Regions from separate parts of the Pseudomonas sp. N-1-13 genome, predicted to be linked through region 2. Evidence: predicted binding sites of a transcription regulator. Region 2 holds the regulator's gene; each other region holds the start of a gene.
The links. Region 2 encodes FliA, which starts transcription of late flagellar genes. Its sites were predicted from a motif close to CTAAAGTTTNNNNNNNNNNNGCCGNTAA; they were not measured.
Positions count from the first base shown of each region.

Region 1 (3,780 bases), 1.3 Mb from region 2:
CAAAAAACTAGGTCAGACACGGTACCTGTGGGGGCGGGCTTGCTCGCGAAGTCGGGCTGATAGCCGGCCAGGGTTTTGTTGACTGAGTACATATCCATTGCCGCCGTTACCGCAGCAACGGATATACACACAAAACTCAAGTAAGCAGTCCCAAGTCATCAAACCCTGAACCGCCCCACCAACGTCTGCAAATGAACCCCCAACCGGGCCAATTCAGCGCTCGAAGCGGCCGTCTCTTCACTGGACGACGCAGTTTGCTCCGACACATCGCGCACATTCAGCACGCTGCGGTTGATCTCCTCGGCCACGGCACTCTGCTGCTCGGCCGCAGCGGCGATCTGCTGGTTCATCGACTGAATGGCCGAGACCGTGCGGGTGATGTTTTCCAGGGATCCACCGGCGCGGCGGGTCAGTTCGACGCTGTTGTCGGTCAGGCTGCGGCTGTTGTCCATGATGGTCGCGACCTGCTCGGTGCCTGACTGCAGGCCGACGATCAGTTCTTCGATTTCTTCTGTGGACTTCTGGGTGCGCTGGGCCAGGCTGCGGACCTCGTCAGCCACCACCGCGAAACCACGTCCGGCTTCGCCCGCACGGGCCGCTTCGATGGCCGCGTTGAGGGCCAGCAGGTTGGTTTGCTGGGCTACGGACTTGATCACGTCCAGCACGCTGCCGATTTTGTCGCTTTCGCGCTTGAGGTCGCCCATGGCTGTGGTGGAGTTACCCACTTCGAGGGCCAGGCGTTCGATCTGGGCGATGGCTTCGCCGACCACTTTTTCACCCTCGCGTGCCTGCTGGTCAGCCGCGACGGCCGCTTCGGAAGCTTCCTCGGCATTGCGCGCCACTTCCTGCACCGTGGCGGTCATTTCGTGCATGGCGGTGGCGACCTGGTCGGTTTCCACTTTCTGGCTGTTGACCCCGGCGCTGGTCTGCTCGGTCACGGCCGAGAGTTGTTCGGCGGCGCTGGCGATTTGTGTAACGCCGTCGCTGATGCCGCCGATCAACTGCCGCAGGCCCACGGTCATGCTCTGCATGGCGCGCTGCAATTGACCGAGTTCGTCGCGGCGCTCGGAGGTGAGGTTGTGGGTCAGGTCGCCCGCGGCAATGCGCTCGGCGACTTTGAGGGTCTGGTCCAGCGGGCCGACGATCTGCCGGGTGATGACCAATGCTGCGATCACGCCGAACAACATGGCCAGCACGGCAGCCGATACCAGGACGGTCTTGGCCTGGGCGGCGTCCTGGTCGCGCACGGCGGTCTGGGACACGGTCAGGCTTTTGCTGGACTCAAGCAATACTTCGCCTTGCTCGGTCATGCGCTTGAGCGCCGCGGCGGTATCAAGCTGGGAATCGCGAAACTGACTGACCGCCGCACGGTAGGCGTTGATCGAATCGCTGGCTTGCTGCAGGTTGGCGGAGTGCTCCTCAGGCAACTGCGCCGGTAGGCGTGCGAGAAGTTTGAGGGCATCGGTAATGGCGTCAAGGGCCGGTTGCTGGGCTTCGTTCTTACCGCTGTAGGTGTAGCCGCGAACCTGATAACGCGCTTGCTGGATCGCCTTGCTCAGGGATACCACGCTGTTGAATTGGGCGACGTTCTCGCTTTGCAGCGTGGCTTTTTCAACCTCGGCGACGCGGGCCACGGCGTTGTCGGCGCTGGCGCCGAGTTTGCTGCGGGCATCTTCGCGACTGACGGTGGCGCTGGCCATCTCGGCGAAGGCGCTTTTGTACTCGGCCACAGCGGCCAGTTGTTTGTCGATCAGCGCCACGTCGGCCGGCTGCTCGATCATCTGGCGGGCTGCGGTCAGGCCGGTCTCGAGTTTGGCAAGCAGATCGTTGACTTCCTGCGGACCGTTTTCACCCCGCGTGGTGTAGTAGTCCAGGCGTGCCAGGCGCAGGTCCTTGCTCAACTCGTTCAGGCTGGAAATGTAGCCCAGCTTGTCGCCACGGCTAATGACATTGCCCAGGCCGCTCCAACCGGTGAAAGCGATCATCAAGGTTAGAAATAGCACCAGACCGAAGCCGAAGCCGAGTTTGCGATTGACGCTTACGTTTCCCAGACTCTGGGTAAGCATTCGGAACATGCTGATTTCTCCCTTGCTGCACTGAATTGGTTTTATGGGAGCTGTATCGGCGGGGCGGGAGGGATCTGTAGAAATGAACTGAGAATCCTGGCGCTCGCCACAAAAAACGGGCAAGCGGCAGGGGGTCAGAACAACCGTGCGAGCAGCGCGGTAACGGCGGTTTCGACGCGCAGGATGCGTTCGCCCAGTTGTACCGGTTGCAGTCCGGCCTTGGCCAGCAGGTCGATTTCGTAAGGAATCCAGCCGCCTTCGGGGCCGATGGCCAGGGTCACGGGTTCGTCCAGCGCGCGAGGGCAGGGGGGGTAGTTCCCCGGATGGCCGACCAGACCGCAGGTGCCGTTCGCCATGGCCGGCAGGCGGTCTTCAACGAAGGGCTTGAAGCGCTTTTCGATGATGATCTCCGGCAGCACGCTGTCGCGCGCCTGCTCCAGGCCAAGGATCAGTTGTTCGCGAATGGCCTCGGGCTCCAGGAACGGGGTCTGCCAGAAGCTCTTTTCCACGCGGTAACTGTTGACCAGTACCACGCGCGGCACGCCCATGCTGGCGATGGTCTGGAGCACTCGCCGGAGCATTTTCGGTCGAGGCAGGGCCAGCACCAGTGTCAGTGGCAGCTTGACCGGCGCAGGTTGGTCGAGTGTCACTTGCAGTTCGGCTTCATGGGCTTCCAGGCGCAGCACCTGGGCCGTGCCCATCAACCCGCCGATACGCCCGACCCGCAGGCTGTCACCGACGGCGCTACGGTGCACTTGCTGCATGTGGGTCAAGCGGCGATCGCTCAGCACGACGCGGTCAGGCCCGATGAAGTCGGCCTCTTCAAGCAGCAGCAGGTTCACGCTTGGGTCGCTGGCGGCTGGTCGTTATGGTCGTCGACCGGCTGATCGTCTGCTTCTTCCCGGCGCTTGCGCACCAGACCGCCGAACAGGATGCCGATCTCGAACAGCAGCCACATCGGCACGGCGAGCAGGGTCTGGGAGAAGATGTCCGGCGGGGTCAGGATCATGCCGACCACGAAGCAGCCGATGATCACGTACGGACGAATTTTCTTCAGGTACGCAACGTCGACCACGCCGATCCACACCAGCAGTACCACGGCTACTGGGATTTCGAACGCCACGCCGAAGGCGAAGAACAGCGTCATGACGAAATCCAGGTAGCTGGTGATGTCGGTCATCATTTCCACGCCCGCGGGAGTGGCGGCGGCAAAGAACTTGAAGATCAACGGGAATACGAAGAAGTAGGCGAAGGCCATGCCGGTGTAGAACAGCAGAATGCTGGACACCAGCAGCGGCACGGCAACGCGTTTTTCATGCTTGTACAGGCCTGGCGCGATGAAGCCCCAGATCTGGTGCAGGATCACCGGGATCGCCAGGAACAACGAGACCATCATCGTCAGCTTGAGCGGCGTCAGGAACGGTGACGACACGTCGGTGGCGATCATCGTCGCGCCTTCCGGCAGGTACTGGCGCAGCGGTGTGGAAACGAAGGTGTAGATCTGTTGGGTGAAGGCAAACAGCCCGGCGAAGATGACGAAAATCGCCGCCACGCAACGCAACAGGCGGGTGCGCAACTCGGTGAGGTGCGATACCAGCGGCATCGGCTGGTCGTTTTCAGGAATATCGCTCATGGGGCTCGCGGCGGCAAAGTAGGGTCGTTAGGAACGGCTGGTGCCGCCACTGTCGGGGCGGGCTCCACGGGGTTCGCGGGC
Region 1 is NZ_JBYNRI010000001.1:304,307-308,086, forward strand. Features, by position in the region: gene AC3I65_RS01420 (chemotaxis protein CheW) at 1-11, shown strand, start outside; gene AC3I65_RS01425 (methyl-accepting chemotaxis protein) at 159-2,066, opposite strand; gene AC3I65_RS01430 (16S rRNA (uracil(1498)-N(3))-methyltransferase) at 2,201-2,908, opposite strand; gene tatC (twin-arginine translocase subunit TatC) at 2,905-3,699, opposite strand; gene tatB (Sec-independent protein translocase protein TatB) at 3,696-3,780, opposite strand, start outside.
Region 1: a site for FliA is predicted at 2,119-2,146, ahead of AC3I65_RS01425 (methyl-accepting chemotaxis protein). Genes of this name have one in related genera too.

Region 2 (3,780 bases):
GGTGTCGAGCTGACGGCGGCTCTGGATTACAAATTGTCGGCGCTGGCCCCACGTGTTCCCAACATGGAACTCGAGGATGAGCTGCGCAAGACCCAGTCGCGCATCGCCAGTGCCCAGGCCGAATTGAGCTTGCGCAGCAGTGACGGCGAAGCCAGCGCGGGCACCAATCGTCAATTGTTCGCCGGCCAGCCTCTGACCGCTGGATTGCCGTTGACCGCTGCTGAGCCACTGGTCGAGCAGGCCAAGGCCGAGCCGCGTCGTCCGGCGCCGGTTCAGGCTGCCTCAGGCGGTGGCGTCGACCCGCGCGCCCTGGACTCGATGCGCTTCGAACTCAACAGCCTGCGTGAACTGATGGAAGTTCAGCTCGGCTCCCTGGCCTGGAACCAGTTGCAAGGCAACCGTCCGGCCCAGGCAAACCTGTGGCGTCGCCTGCAACGCATCGGCCTGTCCGGTCCGTTGTCCCGCGACCTGCTGGCGCTGATCAACGATATCGAAGAACCTCGTCAGGCCTGGCGCATGTTGCTGGCGCACCTGGCGCGGATGATCGCCACACCGGAAGTCGAGCCTCTCGAAGAAGGTGGCGTCATTGCCATGGTCGGCCCGGCCGGCATGGGCAAGACCACCACCCTGGCCAAGCTCGCGGCGCGTTATGTACTCAAGTACGGCGCCCAGAGCATCGCCCTGGTGAGCATGGACAGTTTCCGTATCGGTGCCCAGGAACAACTCAAGACCTTGGGCCGGATCCTCAATGTGTCGGTGACCCATGTGGATCCGGGCCAGTCCCTGGCCCAGGCGCTGGAACCGCTGCTGCGCAAGCGCGTCGTGCTGATCGATACCGCCGGCCTGCAAGCCAGCGATCCGGCCCTGCGCATGCAGCTTGAAAGCCTGGCCGGGCGTGGGATCCGGTCAAAAAATTATCTCGTGTTGGCAACCACCAGCCAGAAACAGGTTCTAACCGCCGCATACCACAGCTACAAACGCTGCGGGCTGGCCGGCTGCATCCTGACTAAGCTGGACGAAACGGCAAGCCTGGGCGAGGTGTTGAGCCTGGCGATCGGTCATGATTTACCGGTGGCCTACCTGACCGACGGGCCGCGGATCCCGGATGATTTGCATCTGCCGCGCCGTCATCAACTGGTCAGTCGTGCCGTGAGTGTGCAAATGCAGGAAGAACCCAGCGAAGAAGCCATGGCTGATATGTTCGCTGATATCTACCACAGCCCGACCAAGCAGGTCGGCTGAGGTAATCATGAATATTTTTTGTACCTACATCGATGGTCTGCCATGCATTGTTCCTTCATGCGAGCGCGCAGCCAGTAATGTGGCCTCCGTCTAAGTAAGACAAGGTAAAGAACGAACATGGGCAGCATGCATCCCGTACAGGTGATCGCGGTGACCGGCGGCAAAGGTGGCGTCGGCAAGACTAACGTGTCAGTGAACTTGTCCCTGGCTCTGGCAGAGCTTGGCCGACGGGTCATGCTGCTGGACGCCGACCTGGGCCTGGCGAACGTCGACGTGCTGCTGGGGCTCACGCCCAAGCGCACGCTGGCGGACGTGATAGAGGGCCGCTGCGAACTGCGCGACGTGCTGCTGCAAGGGCCGGGCGGGATTCGCATCGTGCCGGCTGCCTCGGGCACCCAGAGCATGGTTCACCTGACCCCGGCTCAACACGCCGGCCTGATCCAGGCCTTCAGCGACATCGGTGACAACCTCGATGTGCTGGTGATCGACACCGCTGCCGGTATCGGTGATTCGGTCGTCAGTTTCGTACGCGCTGCCCAGGAAGTCTTGCTGGTGGTCTGCGACGAACCGACGTCCATCACCGACGCCTATGCCCTGATCAAGTTATTGAACCGTGACTACGGCATGAACCGCTTCCGCGTCCTGGCCAACATGGCCCAGAGCCCGCAGGAAGGTCGCAACCTGTTCGCCAAGTTGACAAAGGTCACGGATCGTTTCCTGGACGTCGCCCTACAATACGTCGGCGCTGTGCCCTACGACGAAAGCGTACGCAAGGCCGTCCAGAAGCAACGTGCGGTTTATGAAGCCTTTCCCCGTTCCAAATGCGCACTGGCGTTCAAGGCTATTGCCCAGAAGGTTGATACCTGGCCACTGCCAGCCAACCCTCGCGGGCATCTGGAGTTTTTCGTCGAGCGTCTCGTGCAACAAACAGCAGGGCCCGTGTTATGACAGCCAGCGGTTACAACCATCTCTACAAGAAATCGGCACGGGACGCCCAGTACGAATTGATTGAGCGATACGCGCCTCTGGTCAAGCGTATCGCCTATCACTTGCTGGCGCGGTTGCCGGCCAGTGTCCAGGTTGAAGACCTGATCCAGGCGGGCATGATCGGCCTGCTCGAAGTGTCGAACAAATACGACGCGAGCAAGGGCGCCAGTTTCGAGACCTATGCCGGTATTCGCATTCGCGGGGCGATGCTCGATGAAGTCCGTAAGGGTGATTGGGCGCCGCGTTCGGTGCATCGCAATACCCGCATGGTCAGTGACGCCATTCGCGCCATTGAAGCTAAAACCGGGCGTGACGCTAAAGATCACGAGGTTGCGGCCGAACTCCAATTGAGTCTCGATGATTATTACGGGATTTTGAACGATACCTTGGGCAGTCGCCTGTTCAGTTTCGACGACCTGCTGCAGGACGGCGAACACGAAGGGCTGCACGAGGACGGCGCGAGTGCTCACATGGAGCCATCGCGTGACCTGGAAGATGAGCGTTTCCAGAGCGCGCTGGCGGATGCGATTGCCAATTTGCCGGAGCGTGAGCGACTGGTCTTGGCGCTGTACTACGACGAAGAGCTGAACCTCAAGGAAATCGGTGAGGTCCTGGGTGTCAGCGAATCGCGGGTCAGCCAGTTACACAGCCAGTGCGCGGCCCGTTTGCGGGGGCGTTTGGGGGAGTGGCGAGCGCGCTGACAGCAGTGTGGGGACACTGCGAACGAGGCTGGCCTGGCATGTGCTGAGCCAGTCTTTCTCTGTTGTCCTCCAGACCGTTGTCGAGTGTTGTGCCGGATTGATTGAAATGGCGCGTTCAGGTGCTGGGCGCGTTTAAGACTGCTTGGAGGTCGAATTGGACAAGAACATGAAAATCCTCATCGTTGATGACTTCTCAACGATGCGGCGGATCATAAAAAACCTGTTGCGTGACCTTGGGTTCACCAACACGGTCGAGGCCGACGATGGCACCACTGCCATTCCGGTTCTCAACAGCGGAAGCATCGACTTTCTGGTGACTGACTGGAACATGCCCGGCATGACCGGTATCGACTTGCTGCGCCATGTGCGCGCCGACGAAAAACTCAAGCACCTTCCGGTGCTGATGGTCACTGCCGAAGCCAAGCGCGAGCAGATCATCGAAGCGGCCCAGGCCGGTGTGAACGGCTACGTGGTCAAACCCTTCACGGCCCAGGCGTTGAAAGAGAAGATCGAAAAAATCTTCGAACGCATCGGTTAACGGCGCCACGGGGGAGCTATGGATAACGAATCTTCAATGGGTGATTTCGAATCGACCCTGAAAAAACATGCCCGCGAACTGGTCGACAGCCTTGAGAAAGGCCGCTTTGGCGATGCGGTTCAAATGATCCATGAGCTCAACCAGACCCGTGACCGCGGTCTGTATCAGGAAGTGGGCAAGCTCACGCGTGAACTGCACAGCGCGATTGTCAATTTTCAGATCGATCCGAACATGCCGCAGGCCGAGGAGGTCTCGCAGATCACCGACGCGACCGAGCGTCTGGGTTATGTGGTCAAGCTGACCGAGGCCGCG
Region 2 is NZ_JBYNRI010000001.1:1,599,868-1,603,647, forward strand. Features, by position in the region: gene flhF (flagellar biosynthesis GTPase FlhF) at 1-1,242, shown strand, start outside; gene fleN (flagellar synthesis regulator FleN) at 1,360-2,190, shown strand; gene fliA (RNA polymerase sigma factor FliA) at 2,187-2,930, shown strand; gene AC3I65_RS07370 (chemotaxis response regulator CheY) at 3,097-3,468, shown strand; gene AC3I65_RS07375 (protein phosphatase CheZ) at 3,487-3,780, shown strand, end outside.

Region 3 (3,780 bases), 960 kb from region 2:
TCCAGTCCTGAATTGACCCTGGACGTGGCGTCGGCGGCCGACTGGCAGCTGGCCTGGGTGTTTTCCATGGCCGAAACCGATGAACTCACGCCCTGGGTCAAGCGCGTCAGCATTTCGTTGATTTCCGAGGTGCTGGCCTGGGTGCGGGCGGCGAGGGCGCGTACCTCGTCCGCCACCACTGCGAAGCCTCGACCCTGCTCACCGGCCCGGGCGGCTTCGATGGCGGCGTTAAGGGCCAGCAAGTTGGTCTGCCCGGCAATGGCGCCGATTACGCCGAGAATCTCGGTGATGCGTTGAGCGTCCTGCTGCATGCTTTCGACTTTGCGGGTAGCACTGGCGACTTCATCGATCAAGGCCACCACACTGTTGGACGCCTCTGCGACAACCACCCGAGAATGGTCGGCATGTTCATTGGCGCGTTGGGTGAACGCAGCGGTTTCGGCGGCGTTCTGCGCGACGCTTTCGGCGGTGGAACTCATCTCGGTGATGGCCGTGACGGTCTGATCGGTTTCCGAGGCGTGGCGCATCAGGATTTCGCTGGTGTGGGCTGAGGTCCGTTGCAGGTTGTCCAGGCTTGTCGCCATGGCGCCGGTCGCCTGGGTGACTTCGCCGATCATATTTTGCAGGTAAACGATGAAGCCGTTGACCGAATGACCGATCGCCCCCAGTTCATCCTCGGCGCGGATGGTGATGCGCCGGGTCAGGTCGGCATCGCCGGTGGACAGCGCATCGATGTTGCTCTTGAGTGTCTTCATGCGGTTGGTCAACTGACGGATCGCGTACAACTGCATCAACACCAGCAGGATCACCATCGGGATCTGCAGCAGGCTTAACGTGCTCAGTACATCGTCGCGCTGGGCGGTGATCAGGCGGGTTGGCAAGGCGGTAGCCAGGAACCACGGCGAACCTTCGATAGGCCGCATGAAAAAGGTACTGGCCTCACCCTTGTTATCAAATTCGACCCGCTGCAACGGCTGGTCTCGTTGGGCCAGGCCGGCCTTGACCTGTGCGGCGAAGGGCGAGGTTGCCGCCAGTTCGCTGATGTTCTTCAGCACGATGGGGCCGCTGATGCGCGAACTGTTGCTGATGATCTTGCCATCGCCTTCCACGATCAGCATCTCGGCGCTCAGCTCGGCTTCCTTGCGTGCCACCAGCTCATTGAAGAAGCCCAGGGTCACGTCGATGGTGGAAACGCCATAAGGCGCGCCGTTCTTCTGGATGGACATGGCGCAGTTGGTCCGCGGCTCAGCGCTGGCGTCGTCTTTATAGGCGGCGGCCCAGGCGCACTTGCCGGCGGGTGTGGCCATGCCGCCCTTGTGCCAGGGTTGATCGTAATAATTCGGCGCCGCGTCGCTGTTCCAGAAGGTATTGACCACCAGTTTGCCCGACGCGTCGCGGTGCCAGAACGTGCTGAATTTGCTACGCCCTTCGGCCCGCTGATTAGGCAGCGGCCAGATCCCGCCACCAAAGACTTTCAGCTCGCCGTACTGATCCACCAAGCCAGGCAGGACCCTGTCTATGGCATCGCTGTCGAGCAGCGGGATGGTCTGGGTGATGCTGCGTTGCTGCGCCTGAACCTTGTTCAATTCCCCCTGGATCTGCTCGGCCACTTCGCTGATGCGATTAAGCGCCACTTGCTCTTCGGTGTGGCGCAGTTTGGGCGCGACGAGATAGCTGATACCCACGACGGTCAGGATGGACAACAACAGGATGAATGAAATCAGGAACAGCGTGTAGCGCGCCTGAATGGTGCGAAATGCGGGCATGTGGGAATCCTTGCTCGAAGGCGTCTTTCGGGAGCTGGCACAATGGCCTGACTTATTTTTATCGGCCCGTCGCTGGACAGCTTGAGGGGTGCCCACATAGCAAACATTACCGCTGATCGGGAAAGATCGCAGCGTGAACGCCGCGATCTTCCAGCATTTCAGCGCGACTTTTTTGCGTGGCCACAGCGCCGAATACTCCGTTTTACGCCGCCGAACCTGCCTGGGCGCTCCTCCAGATGTGCCCTTGGGCTTGCACTTGTTCGTGGAGCCGTTGCATCGGCTCCGAATGCAAGGTGAGCGGGCGATCCAGGGCGCCACGGTGAAACAGCGCCTGCCAGCCGGGGTCGCCTTCAGCAGGCATGATCCCGGTGAAGATGAATCCGGCGTCCATCAATCGTTGGTAATCGTCGGCAAATTGCTGACGCAGTCCGAGTCGCACTGAAAGTGACCAATGGGCCGGCAAGCGCAGCAGTTGCCCGGCCAGGCGAAGGCCTATGTACCCGGCCACAATGTCGATTCTTCCAGGCAGCTGTCGGATTTGAAAAGGCTGTACCGAAGGCAAGGGCGCCTCGAGCGAGGTACCAAACAGCGATGCCAAGGGTTGCGTCAGCCATTGGCATGCCGCGGGCCATTTGAGGTGCGGCAGCGGGCGGCGATGGCCGCTGACCACTTGGCTGCCGACCACGATGGTTTCGGCGTGGACCGTGGCGAAAGGTGAGGGCACATGGTCAGGCAGCAGCCCGGTGTCATGGAACCCCAGGCGTTGTGCCAGACGCTGGCTGTAGCAATGGCTGGTGACTTGCTTGATCGACAGCCTGGCAAGTCCGAGGTCCTGGCAGCTGTCGAGTAATTGCTGCCCCAGGCGCGTCGCAATCTGGCCGCCCTGCACCGCGGGGTCCACCGCGATCAGGGCCAGTTCCGCGTCTTCACCATCGGCCGTCTGCCGACACAATGCGGCATGACCGACCACGCGCTCATCCTCCACGGCGACCATGGAGTGCCAACGGTTCAGCAGGTTGTGCAGGCCAATCATGTGTGGCAGGTAGACGTCTGGTGAGACGTAGTGATCGCCGTAAACCCGGCGGAACAATTCGCTGGTTCCGACGCCATCCGTGGGCCTGAACGCTCGGATGACCACGCTGCTCATCCGGCGTGCCTCGCTGTCAACGGAGCATAGGTGCGGCGGTCGATGATCGACAGGTGCTTGCCAGAGCGTGGATGGCGTTCCAACGCTTGCAGGCCGCAGGCCTGGACGTGCAGGTCGAGTTGGTCGATACCCGGATACTGTTTGGTCAAGGCAGCTTTCAATGTGTTGGAGAGTGACTGGCAAGCCTGGGTTTGCCCTCCAGGCACCCATTTGAGCAACACGCGGTCGTTGTTCTGTGCGTGCTCGATGATCAATTGCCACTGAAGGTCACCGCCAATGCTGCGGATGATGTCGCTGATTTCCTGCGAAAACAGTGAGAAAACGCCTACCCGCACTCGCTGGCTTTTCGCGCTGCGGCCCTGAAGCGCGAACTTGCGTCGCGGGGTGCCAACCGGCTCGCGCCAGCACGCTCGGTCGCCCACTGGATACCGCACGATGGGCATCAGGGTTCGGGTGAGGTTGGTCACCACCAGATTGCCGGGCCGATCGCACGCCTGGATGACCTCACCGCTCAGTTCATCGATGATCTCCACCCGTATCTGTTCGCCGAATACGCGGTGCTCGCCCAGGTTGCAGTCCGGTGCGCTGGCGCCCACCAGCCCGGCGTCGACGCTGGCATAGCCGATGGAGGCGAAGCGTGCCTGTGGGAAGGCGCGCTGCAACGCAGGCAACTGGCTGTCGAACAGATTTTCTCCGCCGAACAGCACGGTGGTGATGCCGGGCAGCGTTCGCCCCTGTTGATCCAAATGGTCGGCAAACGCCAGCAGGTGCGCAGGCACGCCGGCCAGCACATTGATGCGGTGGCCGGTCACCGCCTCGGTCAGCACGTCGAGATCCACCGCCCCGGTGAACGGGAATTCGGTGATG
Region 3 is NZ_JBYNRI010000001.1:2,557,488-2,561,267, forward strand. Features, by position in the region: gene AC3I65_RS11610 (methyl-accepting chemotaxis protein) at 1-1,766, opposite strand, end outside; gene AC3I65_RS11615 (GNAT family N-acetyltransferase) at 1,969-2,913, opposite strand; gene AC3I65_RS11620 (phenylacetate--CoA ligase family protein) at 2,910-3,780, opposite strand, start outside.
Region 3: a site for FliA is predicted at 1,825-1,852, ahead of AC3I65_RS11610 (methyl-accepting chemotaxis protein). Genes of this name have one in related genera too.

Region 4 (3,780 bases), 820 kb from region 2:
TAATGGGCGCTCTGATGTCCTATCACACTGGGGAAAACACCATGGAGCACACCCGCAATACACCTTTGCTGCGCAACGCCATCGGCCTTGGAATCGCCCTGCTGGTGGCTGATTCGTCGGCCCAGGCCTATGAGCTTTACACCGACGACGACACCACGGTTACCGGCAACTTCCTGGCGGTCTACGGGATGTTCAATAGTCGCAAGAACTATGACGGCACCCGCGGCGGCTCAAGTTGGCGTGAGGGTTTTATCAAGTATGGCCTGAGTATCGACCAGACACTCGGCGCCATGGGCAGCGTCTACGGGACGGCCAATCTGGTCAGCTCCGGCACCTGGGGCGACGGCGATGCCGCGGGCCTGAGCGACGGATCCGAACGCACCACCAAGTTCGATGAAGCGTTTGCCGGCTGGCGTTCAGGGGATCTGTTCCCGGCGCTGGGCAAGGACGGCGTCGACCTGTCCTACGGTCGCCAGGTCATTACCCTCGGCGATGGCTTCATCATCAATGACGACGGTCTGAATCTGGGCAAAGGCGTGGCCGACGGTGAGTTCAACCGCGGCGGCGCCTATTACCTGGCGGCCCGTCATGCCTTCGACAAGACCGCCGTGCTGCGCCTGGGCGGCCAGGAAGGCGTACACGGCAGCCTGATGTGGATCAAGTCCGACAACCGCGCCCAGGCCAATACCGAAATGGCCGCCGGTACCCTGCAATACAGCGCAGCACCAGGCACACTGGGGCTGACCTACATCCATGGCATCGACGTCGATGATCGCTACGCCAGCGAGTTCCAGAAGCAGCGCGAAGGCATGGACATCTACAGCCTGCGGGGCGCGGGGAATGCCGGCATCGACAATGCCCACTTTGCCTTCGAATATGCCTGGCAGGACAAGGACGCGGGCCCGGAGAAAGCCTGGTACACCGAAGCCGGCTACACCTTCGCTGAGCTGCCCTGGACCCCGGACCTGACCTATCGCTACAGCCGCTACTCCAAGGACTGGGACTCGATGTTCAACGGCACGAGTCGCGGCTATGGCACCTGGTTCCAGGGCGAAGTCACCGGCAACTATTCCGGGCCGTTCAACAGCAACACCGCTGTCCAGCACCTGGGGCTCAAGCTCAAGCCAACAGAGGCAGTGACTATCGGCGCGCTATTCTTCGACTACAAGACCCTGCACACCCGCGACGCGCTGAATCTCGATGGACGGGAGCTGGACCTGTATGTGGAATGGGCCGTGAACGAACACCTGATCGTCACGCCACTGGTGGGTCTGTACAAGCCGGAAAAGGACGCGAGCAACGGCGGCAATCAAGTGAATGGCAACGGCACCAATGTCTACAGCCAACTGGTGGTAGCGGTTCCATTCTGAAGCAACCGGGAGCTGCCCCGAAGGCAGCTCCCGGGCGGATTATTGTTTGTGCTGATGCAACATGGTCTGGATCTGATGGGTCGCCTGACGAGTGCTTTCTGCCAGTTTGCGCACCTCATCGGCCACCACGGAAAAACCGCGCCCGACCTCGCCCGCCCTGGCCGCTTCAATGGCGGCGTTCAAGGCCAGCAGATTGGTCTGCTCGGCGATGCCCTTGATCACCCCCACCACGGTGGCAATCTGGGCGTAGGTCACTTGGTTCTGCTCCAGCATGCGCTGGTGGGTAGATTGGGCCGAGCGTTCATCGCTGATATCGCGCACCGCACCGATGACCCGAACCAGGCGTGCGTGCGAATCCCGTAACGCCCGACCACGCTCGCGACACCAGATGTAATCCCGGCTCTTATGGCGCATCCGGTACTCGAATACGTACTCGCCGCTGCCCTGGGAGCCAAGGATTTCCCGCTCGAAAATCGCCATGATCTTTGGCAGGTCGTCAGGGTGGGTGATGCTGACCTGGGCATCCCAGCCATCGGGTAACTCATCGGCGGTGTAGCCCAGCAGCGAGCGGAACTGACCGGAAAAACGCATGGCGCTGGCGGGGTGCTGCAGATCGCCATTGGCCACCGTGATGTCCCAGCAGCCTTCGGTCAGGGTCGATTGCAGCAGCTCCCAGATGTGCGCTTGCTGCTGGAGTTGCTGCAACTGCTGGCGGTGTTCATCCAGGCGTGCTTCAAGCCGATGCTCGCGCTCCAGGGCCTGTTCCAACTGCTGGCGAGTCACCTCAAGTTCATGCTCACGTTGCCGGCCTCGCGCGCTCTGCTCGCTCACCTGTGCCTGGGCATTGTGCAGGTCTTCGCTTGCCTGCGTCATCTGCCGTGCGTGTTGCTCAAGACAGTCCCGCAGTGACGGATACACCTCCAGCATCGGGGCGTCGCCGCCCTCTCCGGCCAATGCGCGTTGTATTTGCGCGATCAACGCCAGCTTCTGTTTGTTGGTCTGGAGAAACATCGCCCGCCCCTTTGCCCGTCAGTCGAAACACTGATCTGAACGCAAACCGGTCGCGCTGGCTTGTACATGGCTGCAATGGCTTTTGCTCCTGGCTGCCAGCCCCTCCCGGAAACTGGCAGCCACAGACATACCCCGCGGCAGGCACAGTCAAGCCGCATCGGCCCCCAGGGATTAACCTCCAGACTTTCCCTTGCCCGCGATCAGGAAACCCTCATGAGCGATATTGCCCTGCTACCTCAGGTCGAAGCTTTTCTCGCCCGACACCACGCGCTGTTCATCGACGGTCGTTATGTCCAAAGCCAAAGCGCGCAGACGCTGGACGTCGTCAACCCCGCCACCGGCCAGGTCATCGCACAGGTCAGCGAAGCCTCGCCAGGCGATATCGATGCGGCGGTGGAGTCGGCGCGGCGCGGATTCAAACAGTGGTCTGCGGCGGCACCGGCCGTGCGCGGTCACGTGCTGCTCAAGCTGGCGGACCTACTGGAGCGCCATCGCGAAGAACTGGCGCAGATCGAAACCTGCCAGTCGGGCAAGATCATCCAGATATCCCGCGCTTTCGAGGTCGACCAGGCCGCGCATTTTTTGCGTTATTACGCCGGCTGGGCCACCAAGATCAGCGGCCAGACCATCACCCCGTCGCTGCCCTCCTTCGCCGGTGAACGCTACACCGCGTTCACGCTGCGCGAACCGGTGGGCGTGGTGGTCGGCATCGTGCCGTGGAACTTCTCCACCATGATTGCCATCTGGAAACTCGCCTCGGCACTGGTGACCGGCTGCAGCATCATCATCAAACCCAGCGAGTTCACGCCGCTGACCATCCTGCGCATCGCCGAACTGGCCATGGACGCGGGCCTGCCACCGGGTGCCCTCAACGTGGTGACCGGCGGTGGTCAAGTAGGCAAAGGGTTGATCGAGCACCCTGGCACAAACAAGGTTTCGTTCACCGGTTCCGTGCCAACCGGCCTCGCCGTCGGCCAGAGCGCCATGGGCGCCGGGCTGACCCGTGCCACACTGGAACTGGGCGGCAAGAATGCGGCGGGTTTTCTGCCGGACGTGGCGGCGGACGTGGCGGTCAACGGCATCATCGAAGCGGGTTTTCTGCACTCAGGGCAAATCTGCGCGGCGGCCGAGCGGTTCTTTGTCCATCGTTCGCAGCTTGAACCGATCATGGACAAACTGGCCCAGCGCCTGAGCAAACTCAATATCGGCTCGCCCCTGGACGAAGCCACCGAGTTCGGCCCGGTCACCAACCGCCAGCATCAGCGCAAACTCGGCGAGTTCTTTGCCAAAGCCCGGGCACAAGACAACACCATCATTCACGGCGGCAAGTTGATCGACGGACCGGGCTGTTATGTCGAGCCGACCATCATCCTTGCCAACAGTCGCAGCGATACCTTGC
Region 4 is NZ_JBYNRI010000001.1:2,424,034-2,427,813, reverse strand. Features, by position in the region: gene AC3I65_RS11045 (alginate export family protein) at 42-1,370, shown strand; gene AC3I65_RS11040 (methyl-accepting chemotaxis protein) at 1,410-2,381, opposite strand; gene AC3I65_RS11035 (aldehyde dehydrogenase family protein) at 2,595-3,780, shown strand, end outside.
Region 4: a site for FliA is predicted at 2,536-2,563, ahead of AC3I65_RS11040 (methyl-accepting chemotaxis protein). Genes of this name have one in related genera too.